One region of the Kribbella sp. NPDC002412 genome, then DNA from elsewhere that is predicted to be linked to it. Evidence: riboswitches for the same ligand, from Rfam matches in the RefSeq annotation. Region 1 holds a riboswitch; the other holds the start of a gene.
What was found. A riboswitch is a leader RNA that binds a small molecule or an ion and turns the genes downstream of it on or off. The one in region 1 is predicted to bind S-adenosylmethionine.
Positions count from the first base shown of each region.

Region 2: another riboswitch for S-adenosylmethionine. It lies ahead of thrC (threonine synthase); the one in region 1 lies ahead of ACWCOV_RS10755 (aminotransferase class V-fold PLP-dependent enzyme).

Region 1 covers NZ_JBSFBL010000010.1:49,510-57,023, reverse strand. Annotated here, with positions in the region: gene ACWCOV_RS10770 (DNA translocase FtsK 4TM domain-containing protein) at 1-1,403, opposite strand, end outside; gene ACWCOV_RS10765 (DUF4184 family protein) at 1,455-2,243, opposite strand; gene ACWCOV_RS10760 (DinB family protein) at 2,253-2,768, opposite strand; SAM riboswitch class IV at 2,863-2,976, shown strand; gene ACWCOV_RS10755 (aminotransferase class V-fold PLP-dependent enzyme) at 2,993-4,357, shown strand; gene ACWCOV_RS10750 (prolyl oligopeptidase family serine peptidase) at 4,368-6,428, opposite strand; gene ACWCOV_RS10745 (TetR/AcrR family transcriptional regulator) at 6,558-7,103, opposite strand; gene ACWCOV_RS10740 (alpha/beta fold hydrolase) at 7,158-7,514, shown strand, end outside.
Region 2 covers NZ_JBSFBL010000003.1:206,018-213,531, forward strand. Annotated here, with positions in the region: gene ACWCOV_RS04150 (caspase family protein) at 1-1,027, opposite strand, end outside; gene ACWCOV_RS04155 (zinc-dependent alcohol dehydrogenase family protein) at 1,118-2,140, opposite strand; gene ACWCOV_RS04160 (ubiquitin-like small modifier protein 1) at 2,155-2,430, opposite strand; gene thrC (threonine synthase) at 2,427-3,689, opposite strand; SAM riboswitch class I at 3,700-3,839, opposite strand; gene ACWCOV_RS04170 (helix-turn-helix domain-containing protein) at 3,905-4,867, opposite strand; gene ACWCOV_RS04175 (cation:proton antiporter) at 5,025-6,254, opposite strand; gene ACWCOV_RS04180 (DNA-3-methyladenine glycosylase family protein) at 6,282-7,235, opposite strand; gene ACWCOV_RS04185 (hypothetical protein) at 7,281-7,514, shown strand, end outside.

The DNA.
Region 1 (7,514 bases):
ACCGCGTAGGCGATGTTCTTCGACAGCGCGGTGACCTTCTCGACCTTCACCGCGGAGCCGAGCTCGACCTCGTACCGCGTGACTGTCGGGCCGCGGGTGTACCCGGTGACCTGGGCGTCGATGCCGAACTGCTCGAACACCTCGGTGAGCCGGTCGACGACCTGGTCGGACGCCTTGGTCCGCGCCTTGTGCACCGAGCCGGGCTTGAGCATCTGCCCGTCGGGCAGCGTGTAGGTGATGTCGCCGGACAGGCTCAGCTGCTCGACCCGCTGCGGCAGCGGAGTGTGCGGCGGCGGCTCCGGCGGCGAGTCCGGGGAAGACTTGCCCGAGGCAACGACCGGCGACGGCGAGGGTACGGCGGCGGCCGCCGCGGCGTCGACGTCGTACGCGTCCTCCTCCGGCGCGGGCGGGGCGGCCTTCGACTTGCGGCCGCGCTTGGTGAGCTCGCGCCCCTCGAGCACCGGCGAGTCGTACGGCTTGATCGTGGGCTCGCCGTCCTCTTCCTCGGCGGCTGCCTTGGCGCGGCGCTCCTTGCGGGTCAGCCGGACGGTGTCGTCGGTCGGCGCGGCCACGACGGACGGTGCGTCCTCGGGCAGCGCCGTACGTCCCATCAGCACGTCGAAGGCCGCGCGGACCCGCAGTGGGATCGCGTAGACCGGCGTCCCGGTGATCACCAGCGCGCCGAAGATCGACAGCAGGACCAGCAGCGGTGCGGCGACGTACTGCGTGAGCAGGTCGGACAGGAACGTGGAGATGAAGTACCCGATCGCGCCGCCCGCCTCCTGGATCGGGGCGTCGGCCGGGTTGCCGGGCCGGGGCAGGCCGTTGGCGATGTGGATCAGGCCGAGCACACCGAGCCCGAACGTCGTCCAGCCGATCACCTGCCGGCCGGCCGGGCCGTTGCGGTCCGGGTTGCGCATGGTGCGCAGCGCGATGAACAGCAGCATCAGCGGGACGGCCCAGCCGAGCATGCCGACACTGCCGCCGACGACGGTCCGGATGACGTTGCCGACGGCACCTGGCAGCTGCCACCAGATGGCGGCGGCCACCACGACGCCCAGGCCGATCAGGAACAGGCCGGCGCCGTCGCGGCGGTGCTCGGGGTCGAGGTCGCGGGCGCCGTTGCCGATTCCGCGGACCATGCCGCCGAGCAGGTGCGCGATGCCGATCCAGAGCTTCACGAAGCCGCGGCCGAGCGCGAGCATGGCGGCCGCGAACGGGCCCGGTCCGCTGTTTTTGGGCGTGCTGGTCCGCGCGGCGGTGGATCCACCGCGCTTCGCGCTCTGCCCACGCTTCTGGGCGCCTGACGGACGGGAGCGTCCACCAGCAGCCGACCGTGCCGTACTCGGCCGGTTGGCTGCCGACTTCTGCGCCCGCGCCGGGGAAGACGTGCGGGTCGCCATATGCCTCAGGCTACCCCGATTACCTCTCGAGTCCCACGTGTCACACGCCGATCACACTGCCCCATCCGTAGCGTCACGGCGCCGCCACCGGAACAGGTGCCAGAGCACCACATACCAGGCCAGAGCCACCAGACCGCCGAGAACGAGACCTGTGAGCACGAGTCGTACTGCGGTCTCGCCGACGAGTTCCTCGGCTCCGTCCAGCTGTACGAAGGCTCCCGCGATACCCAGCGCGAGCACGCCGGCGACGACGACGTACCGCACCCAGGACGGGACGAGGCCACCCACCGCATGCACCGGGGCGCGGCGGAACCAGCGGTAGAGCCAGATGGCGAGGATCAGGCAGCCGCCGAGGGTGCTGACGTACTGCAGGATGCGGTACGCGTCCCAGGCAGCGGTCACCTCGGCGACGAAGATGTCGGGGAAGCGGCGGACGAAGTAGCCGTGGCCGTGGGTCAACGAGTCCCAGAGCACATGCGTGAAGGCGCCGAGGACGGCGGAGACCGCGGCCCACGCGAGGACTACCGGCGACCAAGTCGGTGCGGGCGGGAGACGTGAGGCAAGAGCTGCCGGCGCGAGGGCTACGAGTGGACGCCTGAGGATCAGGTAGAAGACCGCGAGCAGGAGCAGCGCGATCAGGGGGTCGAGCCAGAAGGCTGACGTGAACTCGTGGGTCAGCGTCAGAGTCAGGTTGCCGTTGATCTGCTGGGTGGCGAGGCGGTAGAGCGGGTCGACGTACAGCAGGTCGGGTGCGATCGCGCCGGCTACCAGCGCTGAAGACACCAAGGGACGCCGGATCAGAGGGAGAACGGCCGCCGGGTGGGCAAGCGTGAAGGGCACTGCCGCAGCCTAGGCGCCGGTGGTGCCGTCCAGTTGTTCTCGGACGAGGTCGGCGTGGCCGCAGTGGCGGGCGTACTCGCCGATCAGGTGGATGTAGATCATCCGCAGCGTCGACTCGGTGTCCCTGAAGGTGAAGCGCTCGTCCAGCGAGTGCCCGGCAGCGGCCTCGTCGGACAGCTTCCACTCCTCGATCAGGCCGTCGTACGCCGCCTCGGCGTCAGCAGGATCGATGAGCTCGAAGTCCGCGTCCTTCCCGAGCTCCAGGGGAAACACGGGCTCGGCAGGGACGGCGGCGAAGTGGATGCGAAACCAGATCCGCTCGACCTTGGTCAGGTGCCGGATCAGTCCGAGCAGCGAGAGGTTCGACGGCGGCGACGGCCGCTCGGCCAGCTGCGCGGCGGTCAGCCCGGCGCACTTGAAGAGCAGAGTCGTGCGATAGAAGTCCAGGTAACCCTGGAGCAATGAGCGCTCCGGCGCGATCAACGAGCCGCTCGGTCGCTCGACGGCAGGTGCTCTCCAAGTCATGCGATCCCCAATGTGTCCACGATGTGTTCGCTCATCTCATCACATGAGATAGCCACTGGCGTCAGCCGTAGCCCGTTCGTTACCGTCTTCGGCAGGTCATGAGCGCCAGCGTCAAGCCCCGGCTCGCTGGCCGGCAACCCTCCTCCGCGGTGGGGTGCCCCGGGTGAAGACCAGGCCGTGCGGATACCCCGCTCGGCAAGTGCGGACTTCCTGGGAGCAGCAGCATGTCGATCCTCTCCATCCTCGAGCCTGCCAGTACGACGACCACGCGGCCGACTGTGGCCCGCCTCGCCACCGGCAGCATCCCCGCCACCGTCGGTTCGGACCTGCTGGTCCCGCTGGCCGACGGCCGGGTCACCGACTACGCGAACTTCGACCACGGCGCCAGCGCGCCGTGTCTGGAGTCGGTCCGCGCCAGCGTCGAGGCGGCGCTACCGTCGTACGCCTCGGTGCACCGCGGCAACGGGTACGCCTCCCGCATCACCACCCAGTGGTACGAGCGGGCCCGCGCTGAGGTGCACGCGTTCGTCGGCGCCCGTGACGACGACCAGGTCATCTTCACCCGGCAGACGACCGACGCGCTGAACCTGCTCGCCCACGCCGTCCCCGCGGACGCGACCGTGATCGTGTTCGAGTCCGAGCATCACGCAGCGCTCCTGCCCTGGCCGGCCGAGCGGACCGTGCGCCTCGCAGCGCCGGCTAGCCCGAGCGAGGCCGTGACCAACGTCGCCGACGCGCTCCGCAACGCGCCGGAAGGCCCGCGGCTCGTCGTCGTGACCGGCGCGTCCAACGTGACCGGCGAGATCTTCCCGATCGCGGAGATCGCGGCCGTCGCCAAGGCGCACGGTGCGCGCGTCTGCCTGGACGCCGCGCAGCTCGCGCCGCACCGGCCGGTGGACATCGCCGAACTGGACGTCGACTGGGTCGCCCTGTCCGGCCACAAGCTCTACGCCCCGTACGGCGCCGGCGCTCTGATCGGCCGCTCCGACTGGCTGGACGCCGCCGAGCCCTACCTGTACGGCGGCGGCGCGACGACCGCGGTCACCGAGGACCTCGTGGTCTGGGCGACCGGCCCGGCGCGGCACGAGGGCGGCTCCCCCAACGTGATCGGCGCGATCGCGCTGGCCTCGGCCTGTGCGGCGATCAGCAGGCACCGCGATGCCATCGAGCAGCACGAGCGCAGCCTGCTCGCCCGGCTCCGGACCGGTCTCGCACAGATTCCCGGCGTCACGACGTACTCGATCTTCGGCCAGGACGCGGACCGCGTCGGCACGGTGTGTTTCACCGTCGCCGGTCTGACCTCGACCCTGGTGTCCGCGGCGCTCAGCGCCGAGTACGGCATCGGCGTCCGCGACGGCAAGTTCTGTGCGCACCCGCTCGTCGGCCACCTGCTCGCGGATTCCCCCGAGCACGGTACGGCGGTCCGCGCGAGCCTCGGCCTCGGGACGACGCGGGAGCACGTCGACCGCCTCGTCAACGCCGTACGGACGCTGGCCACCAGCGGGCCGCGGTCGGAGTACGAGGAGTCCGCGCACGGCTGTCAGCCCGCCGACGACCCCCGCGACCTCCAAGCGCCTCGCATCTGGTGATGCAGCCCTCCTACTGCTCAGGAGGTTGAAGGCCTACATGGTGAGCAGCGAACGCCAGTAGGTCCGCCCATTCCGACGCGACCATCGCGGCGGGTTTCCCGAAGCCGTGGCCGGTGTTGACCTCGACCCTGGTCAAGACAGGTTCGGCGGAGGACTGGGCATGCTGCAACGCGGCGATGAACTTGTGGCTGTGCAACGGCACCACCCGGTCGTCGTGGTCACCGGTGACCACGAGCGTGGCCGGGTACGCCGTCCCCTCCTGCACCCGGTGCAGCGGTGAGTACGCCAGCAGGTCCTCGAACTGCTCCGGGTTGTCCGGATGCCCGAAGTCGGAGGTCCAGGCGGCCCCCACCGTGAACAGGTGGAACCTCAGCATGTCGAGTACGCCGACACCCGGCAGCGCGACCGCGAACAGGTCGGGCCGCTGCGTCATCACGGCGCCGACCAGCAGACCGCCGTTGCTGCGACCGTGGATGGCCAGCTGCTCCGGCGTGGTCACGCCGGTGTCGCGCAGGTGCTCGGCGACGGCGATGAAGTCGTCGAAGACGTTCTGCTTGTTCTTCAGGCGGCCCGCGTCGTGCCAGGCGCTGCCGTACTCGCCGCCACCGCGCAGGTTCGCGATCACCAGCACCCCGCCGGCGGCCAGCCACGCCGGCCAGCCCGGCCGGTACTCGGCCAGGATCGGGATGCGGAAGCCGCCGTACCCGTAGAGCATGGTCGGGCGTGGTGACGAGAAGTCGAGGTCGGCGCGGCTGATCAGGAAGTACGGCACCTCGCGCCCGGGCTCGAGCCGGCGCTCGACCGTGATGGCCGGCGACGTGAAGCCACCCGCCCCGCGGACGAGCTCGGGCAGCGCGCGGACGGCGCGGGTCGAGGCCGAAACGACGTACGAGAGGGTCGGGTCGGTCGGTGTGGACAGTCCGACGAAGAGCTCGTCGTACTCCGGGGAGGCGTTCATGCCGACCACTCCCCCGCCCGGCGCCTCCACCACGCGGGCGTCGGAGCCGTCCAGCGCGTAGAGCGTGAGCACGGGCTGCGCGTCGACCAGAGTGAGCGTCGCGAGACCGCTCGCCGTACCGCGGACCGCCTGCAGGGTGCCCTCGCCCTCCGGGATCAGGTCGGTGAACTGCCCATCGAGGGAGGCGAGCACGACCCGGCCGCGGGGTGCGTCGCGGTCGGTGCGCACGACGAGTTGATCACCGGACATCCGCACGAACGTGATCTCGTCCGCGAGGTAGTCGACCACCTTGATCGGTTCGCCGATGCCGTCGTCCGACGTGATCGGGAAGACCCACAGCCGGGTCGCCGGGTCGGTGCCCTCGCTGATGTGGACGACGAGATAGCGGTCGTCCTCGGACACCTCGGGCGTGATGAAGATGCGGTCGTTGTCCGGGAAGTCCAGCACCAACTCGTCCGACGCCTGCGGCGTGCCGACCCGGTGCAACATCAACCGGCCGCCCGACAGTGTCTTGGTCTCGGTGCCTTCGCTGCGACCGCTGGCCGGGTAGTGCAGATAGAGGTACGCCGAACTGTCCGGCAACCAGGTCGCCTCGCAGAACTTGGCCTCCGTCACCACGTCGTCGACCGGCGTGCCGGTGGCGATGTCGAGCAGCCGGAACGTGGTCCAGTCGCTGCCGCTCTCGTTGATGCCGTAGGCGAAGTACTTGCCGTCCGGGCTGACCGTGAACGTGCCCAGCGAGTCGGTGCCCGCGGCGGACAGCGTGTTCGGGTCGATCAGCACGCGGCCGTGGTCGACCAGGTCCTCGAGGGTCTCGGCGACGTACACCACGTCCTGCGCCTGGGTGCCGTCGTTGCGGCCGACGAAGTACCAACCGGACTTCTTGACCGGGACGCCGGCCCGCGGCCGGGCCAGGATCGCGGACATCGTGGCCTGAAACCACGCCCGCTCCGGATAGCTGGACAGCTCGGCCTCGGTGAACGCGTTCTGGCGGGCGACCCAGTCCCTGGTCCCGGGCGCGTCGGGGTCCTCCAGCCAGCGGTACGGATCGGCGATTCGATGCCCGTGCAGTGTCTCGACGACATCGTCGCGGCGGGTGTCCGGGTAGGTCATGGGGCCTCCCGGCCTGGACTGAGGAGCGGAGGGAGCGAGGCGACTGGAGTGACGAGGGAAGGCCGGGAGTTCCAGCCCCATGACCCGCCGCGCGGCAGCGTGGCATTCAGCAGAGTCATGCGGACAAACTTAACTGGCAAGTGCAACCTTCAACAGCAGCTCGAAGGTGGGCCGCGGGTCGACCTCGTCGTGGCGTGCGATGCGGTGCAGGATCAAGCCCTCGGAGGCGGCGGCGATCGCCCGGGCGGCAGCCAGCGGATCGGGTGCGCCGAGGCCGGCCAGTGCTGTCACGGCGATGTTCTCCATCACCTCCCGGCCGCGGGACAACCCGGCCCGGATGGCTGGATCGTGGCTGCCTTCCAGGAACAGCACCAGCCGTGCGGTGGTCCGAACCCGGTTGACCCGAGTGAGGTAGTCGAACAGTCCGCACATGATGTCGACGAACTCCTCGGCCGTGGCCGGAGTGAATGCCGTGTCCAGCGCCTGGCCCTCGGTCTCGGTGATCCGGTCGACGACACCGGAGAGCAGGGCCGCGCGGGTGCGGAAGTAGTTCGAGGTCGAGCCCTTCGGCAGTCCGGCCCGCTCGTCGACGCGGGCGTGGGTGAGCGCGCGCAGCCCCTCGGTGCCGAGGAGCTCGATGGCGGCGTCCAGGGCGCGAGCACGCGTCGGCGTCATGCCGTCACTATAGACGTAGTGACTTCGTACTACGTTCGTAGTACCGTCGAGGACATGCTTCCGACACTCGATGGGGTGACCCACACCTACGTCGAGCTGCCTGGACTCCGGATGCATGTGACCGAAGCCGGCAGCGGCGACGCCGTCCTGATGCTCCACGGTTTCACGCAGCACTGGTGGGAGTGGCGCGACGTCATTCCCACCATGGCTCAGCACTACCGTGTGATCTGCCCCGACCTGCGCGGCGCCGGCTGGACCGACGCGCCGCCCGACGGGTACACCGCCGACCAGTTGCTCGGCGACCTGCTCGCGCTGCTGGACGCGCTGGACCTCGACCAGGTGCACCTGATCGCGCACGACTGGTCCGCGATCGTCGCGTACCTGCTGTGCCTGGACCATCCGGAGCGCGTC
Region 2 (7,514 bases), on a different contig from region 1:
TCGGGGCGGCGGGGGTCTCGGTGGCGATCTGAGCGGACCCGGCGAGGGCGGCGGTGGCGGCGGCCGCGACGGTGCGGCTGTCGTCGTCGGCCAAGCCTTCCAGCGCCCGCCGCGCGGCAAGCGCGAGGCCCTGGTGGCGGCTCGACAGCAGCCTGGCCAGCTCGTCCACCGCTCCGGCTCGCACGCCGGCCAGTGGACTGTCGATGGAAAGCACCAGCTCAGGCGGCAGCGCAGCTGGTTCGGAGACCGGTGTTCTGCGCCGGGCGATGACGAGGTCGCCCTGGACGCCGAAGGTCCACTTGCCAGGAGTCTGATGCGGGGTCACCTCGCGCACCGCGTCGTAGATGTAGTCGTACAGCTCGTCCAGGTCGACGTACCCGTCCTGGTCCCGATCGGCCTGCCCCGTTGTCAGACCACGCACCATCGCAGTCGTGAACACCGAGGGAGCCGGATCACCGGACTCGGTCAGTTCACCGCCCTCGAAGGCGTACTCGACAGCCCCCGACGCCGTGAGCACTGCCCGGCCGCGCCCGCTGAACCGCTCCTGCAGATCCATGACCTTGGTCGCGCGGGCCCGCATGCCCCGATCGAAGGCGCCGGCGTAGCAGCAGTCGAGGAACAACACGATGCGACGCGACCGGCTCTGCGTCATCCGCCGGTTGACGAAATCGGCGGCGACCGCGGTCGCGCCCAGCAGCCGGAGCCGGGTGTTCGCCATCGCGAAGTACAGCTCACCGTCGCGGTCCTTGATGCCGTGGCAGGAGAAGTGCAACAGCAACAGGTCGTCCGGAGAGCGGTCGGTCAGGAACTCCTCGACAGCCTCGTTGACCAGGTGCGCCGGCTCGTTCAGCAGAGTCCGGACCTCGAACCCGCCGATCTGTGGGTCGCTTAGTACGGCTGCCAGGGCGTCGGCATCCGCCGCCGGAGCCCGCAACTCACTGAGCCCCGGATCTTGGTATGCGTTGCTCGCCACGATCAACGCGCTGCGGCCCCCGCGAGCCGACTCCAACCAGGAACCACCCGCCATGAAATCAGTGTGGCGTCGGCCCACCCAAGTGTGAAGAGGCAGACCTGGTAGGCGGGCGCGACGGAGGAGCGACCGCGTAGCGCGCGTGGGTCAAGGTCTGATGATGGTTATGCCGGCGGGGGTGTTGTTGGTCAGGGCGGCCAGGGCGGTGGGGGTTTCTTCCAGGGTGATGGTTCGGGTGATCAGCGCGGCCGGATTGAGGTTGCCGTTGGCAACTAGGGTCAGCATTTCGGGGTAGGCGTGGGCGGGCATGCCGTGACTGCCCAGCCATTCGAGTTCCTGGCCGATCAGGCGGCCTACGTCGAGTTGGACGCCGGAGGGGAGGAGGCCGACCTGGAGGTGGCGGCCGCGGGGGCGCAAGGTGAGGAGGGCTTGCTGGACGATGGAGTTCGAGCCGAGAGCGTCCATCGTGACGTGGGCGCCGCCGCCGGTGAGGTCGCGGAGGTGGGACACAGTGTCGGCAGATGCCAGGACGGTGTCGGCAGCGCCGTACGCGCGGGCCAGCGTCAGAGCGTCGGGGTTCTTGTCGACGGCGATCACGCGCGCGCCGAGGGCGGCCGCGATCATGACCGCGGACAACCCGACGCCGCCGCAGCCGAAGATCACCACGTTCTCGTCCGCGGCGACCCGGCCGACCTGACGAACAGCGCGGAAGGAGGTCGCGAAACGACAACCCAAGCCGGCCGCGGTGTCGAAGTCGAGATCGTCGGGCAGGCGCACCAAGTTGACCGCGGCGAACGGTACGGCGACGTGCGTGGCGAAGGAGCCCCAGTAGTTGAAGCCGGGCTGGAGCTGGTTGGGGCAGACCTGCTGGTTTCCGGAGAGGCACTGTTCGCACGTGCCGCACGCGCAGATGAACGGCGTGGTGACGCGGTCGCCGACCTGCCAGCCGTCGACCCCGGGACCGATGGCGGCGATCGTTCCGGCCAGTTCGTGCCCAGGGACGTGGGGCAGGACGATGTCCGCGTCGTGCCCCATCCAGCCGTGCCAGTCGCTGCGGCACAACCCGGTGGCCTCGACCTTCAGGACGACACCACCGGGCTCCGGCTCAGGGGCCGCCACCTCGGCGACAGTGGGCAGGACGCCGTACTGCTCGACTAGGACAGCGCGCATCCCGCAATGGTGCCTTAGCCGCCCGCGACGGCGGGGATGATCGAGATCTCGCCGCCGTCCTTGACCGAGGTCTGCAGGCCGTCGGCGAAGCGTACGTCGTCGTTGTCGACGTACACGTTGACGAAGCGGCGCAGCTCGCCGGAGTCGTCCAGCACGCGGCCCTTGATGCCCGGGTAGGCGGTGTCGAGGGACTCGAGCACCTCGCTGAGCGTCGCGCCCTCGGCGCTGACCGAGGACGCGCCCTGGGTGTACTGGCGCAGGATGGTGGGGACCCGGACACTCACGCTCACTGCAGGCCTGCCTTCACGAAGGCGTCGTACGACGCGGGGATGGTCACCTTGGGGCCGACCCGGTCGGCCACGGCGTCGAGCGTCTTCAGCCCGTCGCCGGAGTTGATGATCACCGTCTCGGCCTCGGGGTCGAGCTGGCCGGTCTCGACCAGCTTCTTCAGGGTCGCGACCGTCACCCCGCCCGCGGTCTCGGTGAAGATGCCCTCGGTGCGGGCCAGCAGCCGGATGCCCTCGATGACCTCTTCGTCGGTGACGTCCTCGATGGCGCCACCGGTACGGCGGGCCACGTCCAGGACGTACGGCCCGTCGGCCGGGTTGCCGATCGCGAGCGACTTGGCGATGGTGTCCGGCTTGACCGGCTTCACCACGTCGTACCCGTCCCGGAACGCCTGCGCGACCGGCGAGCAGCCGGTGGCCTGGGCGCCGTACACCTTGTAGTCGGTCGCGTCGACCAGGCCGAGCTTGCCGAGCTCGGTGAAGCCCTTGTCGACCTTGGTCAGCTGCGAGCCGGAGGCGACCGGGATGACGATCTGCTGCGGCAGCCGCCAGCCGAGCTGCTCGGCGATCTCGAAGGCGAGCGTCTTGGAGCCCTCGGAGTAGTACGGGCGGACGTTGACGTTGACGAACGCCCAGCCCTCCTCCTCGCCGGCGATCTCGGACGCCAGCTTGTTCACGTCGTCGTAGTTGCCCTCGACCGCGACCAGCGTGCCGTCGTACACGGCGCTGGTGATGACCTTGGGGCGCTCGAGGTCGTGCGGGATGAACACGACCGAGCGGATGCCGGCCCGGGCGGCGGCCGCGGCGACGGCGTTGGCCAGGTTGCCGGTGGAGGGGCAGGCGAAGACCTTCATGCCGAGCTCACGGGTGGCGCTCAGGGCGCTGGCGACGACACGGTCCTTGAAGGAGTGCGTCGGGTTGCCGGAGTCGTCCTTCACCCACAGTCTGCGCAGGCCCAGCTCGCGGGCCAGGTTGCCGGCGTCGATCAGCCGGGTGTAGCCGGGTTCGGTGTTCGGGAAGCTGGCCACGTCGACCGGGACGGGTAGCAGCGGCTGGTAGCGCCAGATGTTCTTGGGGCCGGCCTCGATCTGCTCACGGGTGATGGTGGGGTACTCGTACCCGACCTCGAGCGGACCGAAGCACTCCGTACAGGCGTATAACGGACCGAGCGGCGACTTCGCCCCACAGGCGCGACAGCTCAGGTGCGTACCGTTGCCGAAGGCACCTTCACGGATGGTGTGGGTGGCGGCGGTCAGGCTCATGGAGGTTCCCTCCTCATCTTCCCCGGTCGCCGGATCTCGGCGCGGGACGGATTTGGCACCGTTCCACCGCGAGCGTCCCGGACGGGACCTCAACGGGGAGGGTTGCCGGGACTTCAACGGGCCGTTTCCCTCAGTCCCTCTGGATGAGCTCCCCCGAGGTTACCCAATCGGGTCCATATTGTGTCTTCGGTTCCCACCATCCGAGACACTCGATCTCAACCGTGCCGGGCCCGGAAAGTACGGCGGTACGCCGAGGGCGACGTGTGGAGCTGCTTCGCGAAGTGATGACGCAGCGTCACCGGGGTCGCGAAGCCGGCCGCGGTCGCGATCTCCTCGACCGGGGCGTCACCAGTCTCCAGCATCGTCAAAGCCGCCTGGATCCGCTGGGCGATCAGCCACTTGCCCGGGGTCGTCCCGGTCGCCTTCACGAAATGCCGCAGGTAGGTCCGCGACGACAGCCCGGCCTGCCTGGCCAGATCCGGTACGCCGATCGGCTCGGCGAGATGCTCCAACGCCCACTCGAGGCTCCGCGCGACCGAGGCGTCGTCGGGGTCGGGCGGCACCGGGGACTCGATGTACTGCGCCTGCCCGCCGGCCCGGTACGGCTGGATCACCAGCCGCCGGGCGACCGCGTTCGCCACGGCCGCGCCGTAGTCCTTCCGGACCAGGTGCATGGCCAGGTCCAGCCCGGCGGCACACCCCGCACTCGTGAGTACGTCGCCTTCGTCGGTGTAGAGCGGCTCCGGGTCCACATGGACCTTCGGGTAGCGCTCACGGAGCAGGTCGGCGTACCGCCAGTGCGTCGTGGCCCGGCGGCCGTCGAGCAGGCCGGCCGCCGCGAGCGCGAACGCACCCGAGCAGATCGACACCATCCGGGCGCCGCGCCGATGCGCAGTCCGCAACGCCTCGATCAGCGCCTCCGACGTCTCGCCGCGCGGGTCGTGGACGCTCGGGATGACGACCGTGTCCGCGGCGGCGAAGTCGTCCAGGCCGTGCGGAGTGCTGAGCGTGGCGCCGCCGAGCACGCGGATCGGGTCCGGCGTCTCCGTGCAGACCTTCAGCCCGTACCAGGGCTGGTCGATGTCCGGCCAGGCCAGCCCGAACACCTCGATCACGATCCCGGCCTCGAAGGCCGTCATCCCGTCGTACGCGAGGACAGAAACCGTGCGTCGTCCCATGTGTCACAATCTTAGCGATAGTGGTCCTGAGCGCCACTTCTGCGGGCGGCTCGATCCTCGGACGATGGAGTCATGTTCAAGGTTCTGAAGGAGTTCGCAGCCGGAATCAACGCCGCCTCCGCCGTCCGCCACGGGCTCACGCCGCCCGCCGGGGCGCTCACCGCCGACGGCCGTCGAGCGTACGCATCAAAGGCGTCGCGGCAACGCCGTGAACAAGGACGCTCAGCACGACGGTGAAGCCGACGGTCGCCCACAACCACGGCAGATCGGTCGCGAAGTGCACACCGACGGCCGCCAGGTAGTAGACCGACGTCACGCCCCGGACCCCGAAGGCGGCCGTCATCCAGCGCTCGGAGCGATTCAGCTCCGAGCGCGCGAGCGAGAGCCACGCGATGACCGGACGGACGACGAACACCAGCAGTACGCCGATCACCGCGCCGGCCAGGGTGAGCGGTTCGAGCAGGCCGCCGGTGATCGCGACGCCGAGCAGGAGCAGGATCCCCCAGGTCAGGATGTGTTCGAGCTCCCCGATGAAGTTGTGCAGCTCCGAGTGGAACTCGTGACTCCGCTCGGCCGCCCGAAGCGCGAGCGCCGCGATGAAGACGGCGATGAACCCGTACCCGTGCAGCACCTCGGTCAGCCCGTAAACGCCGAGTGTCATGGCCAGCGCGAGGACGGGCTCACGTGAGTCCGCGAGCCGGAAGCTCTCGGCAGGCGCGCTGAACGCCATCTTGCCCAGCAGCCAGCCGGCGCCGAGGCCGACCGCGACGCCGATCGCCGTCTTGCCCACGACGTACCAACCAAGCCATTCCCACGCCGAGTGCGATTTGGTGGCGGCGAAGACGGCCAGATAGACCAGCGGGAACGCCAGTCCGTCGTTCAGCCCGGCCTCGGACGTCAGCGCGAACCGCACCTCGTCCTCCTCGTCCGGCTTGGCGCTCTCACCGGTGGTCGGCCCGCCAACCTGGACGTCCGACGCGAGCACCGGATCGGTTGGCGCGAGTACGGCGGCGATCAGCAACGCGGTCGCGGGAGCCAGGCCGAGCAGCCAGCCCACTCCGGTCAGCGCAGCCACACCAGCCGGCATCGCAACGAACAACAGCCGCCACGTGACACTCCATCGGAGCAGGCTGATCGGCCGGTCGATCGCCAGGCCGACACCCATCAGCGCGACGATGACGGTCAGCTCGGCCAGGTGCTCGGTCAGCTCGGGCTCGGCGATCGGACTGAGTCGGGACCGGTCGACGGCCAGCCCGAGCAACAGGCCGGCGCCGAGGAACGCGATCGGCGCGGACACGGCGTACCGGCGGAGCAAGCGAGGCAGTACGGCGCCCAGCAGCAGGGCCAGCCCGGCGACCAGGTACAGCCCGTCCCCGTCGATCGTCATCGTGCCGGACCGGTGCCCAGCGGGCGACTACCTCAAGCGATGGGTCGCACCCGGGGTGTGCGTCGGCAGGGACTTGCGAGGCCCGTAGCGCGGGTGGCCGACGCCGGTCAGCTCGAGCAGACGCTGCACCCGGAAGCGGTGGCCGCGGTACGGCTCGATGAGCTCCGCACAGCCGTCGTCGTCGAGCTCCTCACCGATCAACGCGTACGAGACGTTGCGGGACACGTGGTAGTCCGCGAACGAGAACGCATCCGCGTCACCGTGCGCCCGCTGCCGCACCTCAGCAGCCGTCCACACCCCGACGCCGGGCAACGACCGCAGCCGCCGTTCGATCTCCGCGGAGTCGGTCAGTTCCAGCGTCCGCTCCAACGCCTTCGCGCGAGTCGCGGCCGTGATCACGACCCTCGAACGACGGTTCTCCACGCCGGCCCGCAACCACTGCCACGACGGGATCATCCGCCACTCCTCCGGCGCCGGCGGGACCAGCATCACGCGCCCGTCCGGCGGCTGCGGTCCGGGCGCGGCCTCGCCGTACTCGCGCAGGATCAGCCGCCAGGCCCGGAACGCTTCCTTGCCGGTGACAACCTGTTCGATCCCGGCCGCGGCCATCGCCTCGAACACCGCTCGCGTCCGCGGCACCCGGACGTGCGGGAACCGCCGCGCCGCGTCCACCAGCGCCCGGTGCTCCGGCAACGGCTCGAACCCGTCCCAGCTGTCCGCGTCCCCCAGCAGCTCCGGCACCCCGTCCAGGGCCCACCCGGCGCCCGGACCCCATGCCTCGGCCTCCACTTCACCGGTCGACGCGTACGGCGTCAGCCGCAGCAACACCGGCCCCTCCGGTGTCCGCGTGGCGCGCCAGACGGCACGCCGTACCGGATCGAAGACGTACGCCGGATCGCCAGGACCCTTCCGCAGGCCACCGATCACCGAGTGCGGATCCACCACCCGCCCAGGACGCCAAACCCGCACCACCGAACTCACGGGCCAAGTCTTACTCACGCCACGGACAGAACCGCATACTGAGGCATGACTGGGTGGCAGTGGGTGAAGGTCGTGGGGAACTTCCTGAATCTGTCCACACTCGCCGGCCTGCTGGTCGGGGTGATCGGGCGAGCCAGGTTCAGCCGGGGGCCGCGGGGACTGTTCTTCGCGAACGGGTACAAGATCAAGTTCCCGATGGCGGGCGCGTTCACGATCGGGAACGTGGTGCTGAGCAAGCACGAGCGGGCGTACTTCGACGACGAGGCGCTGGTGCGGCAC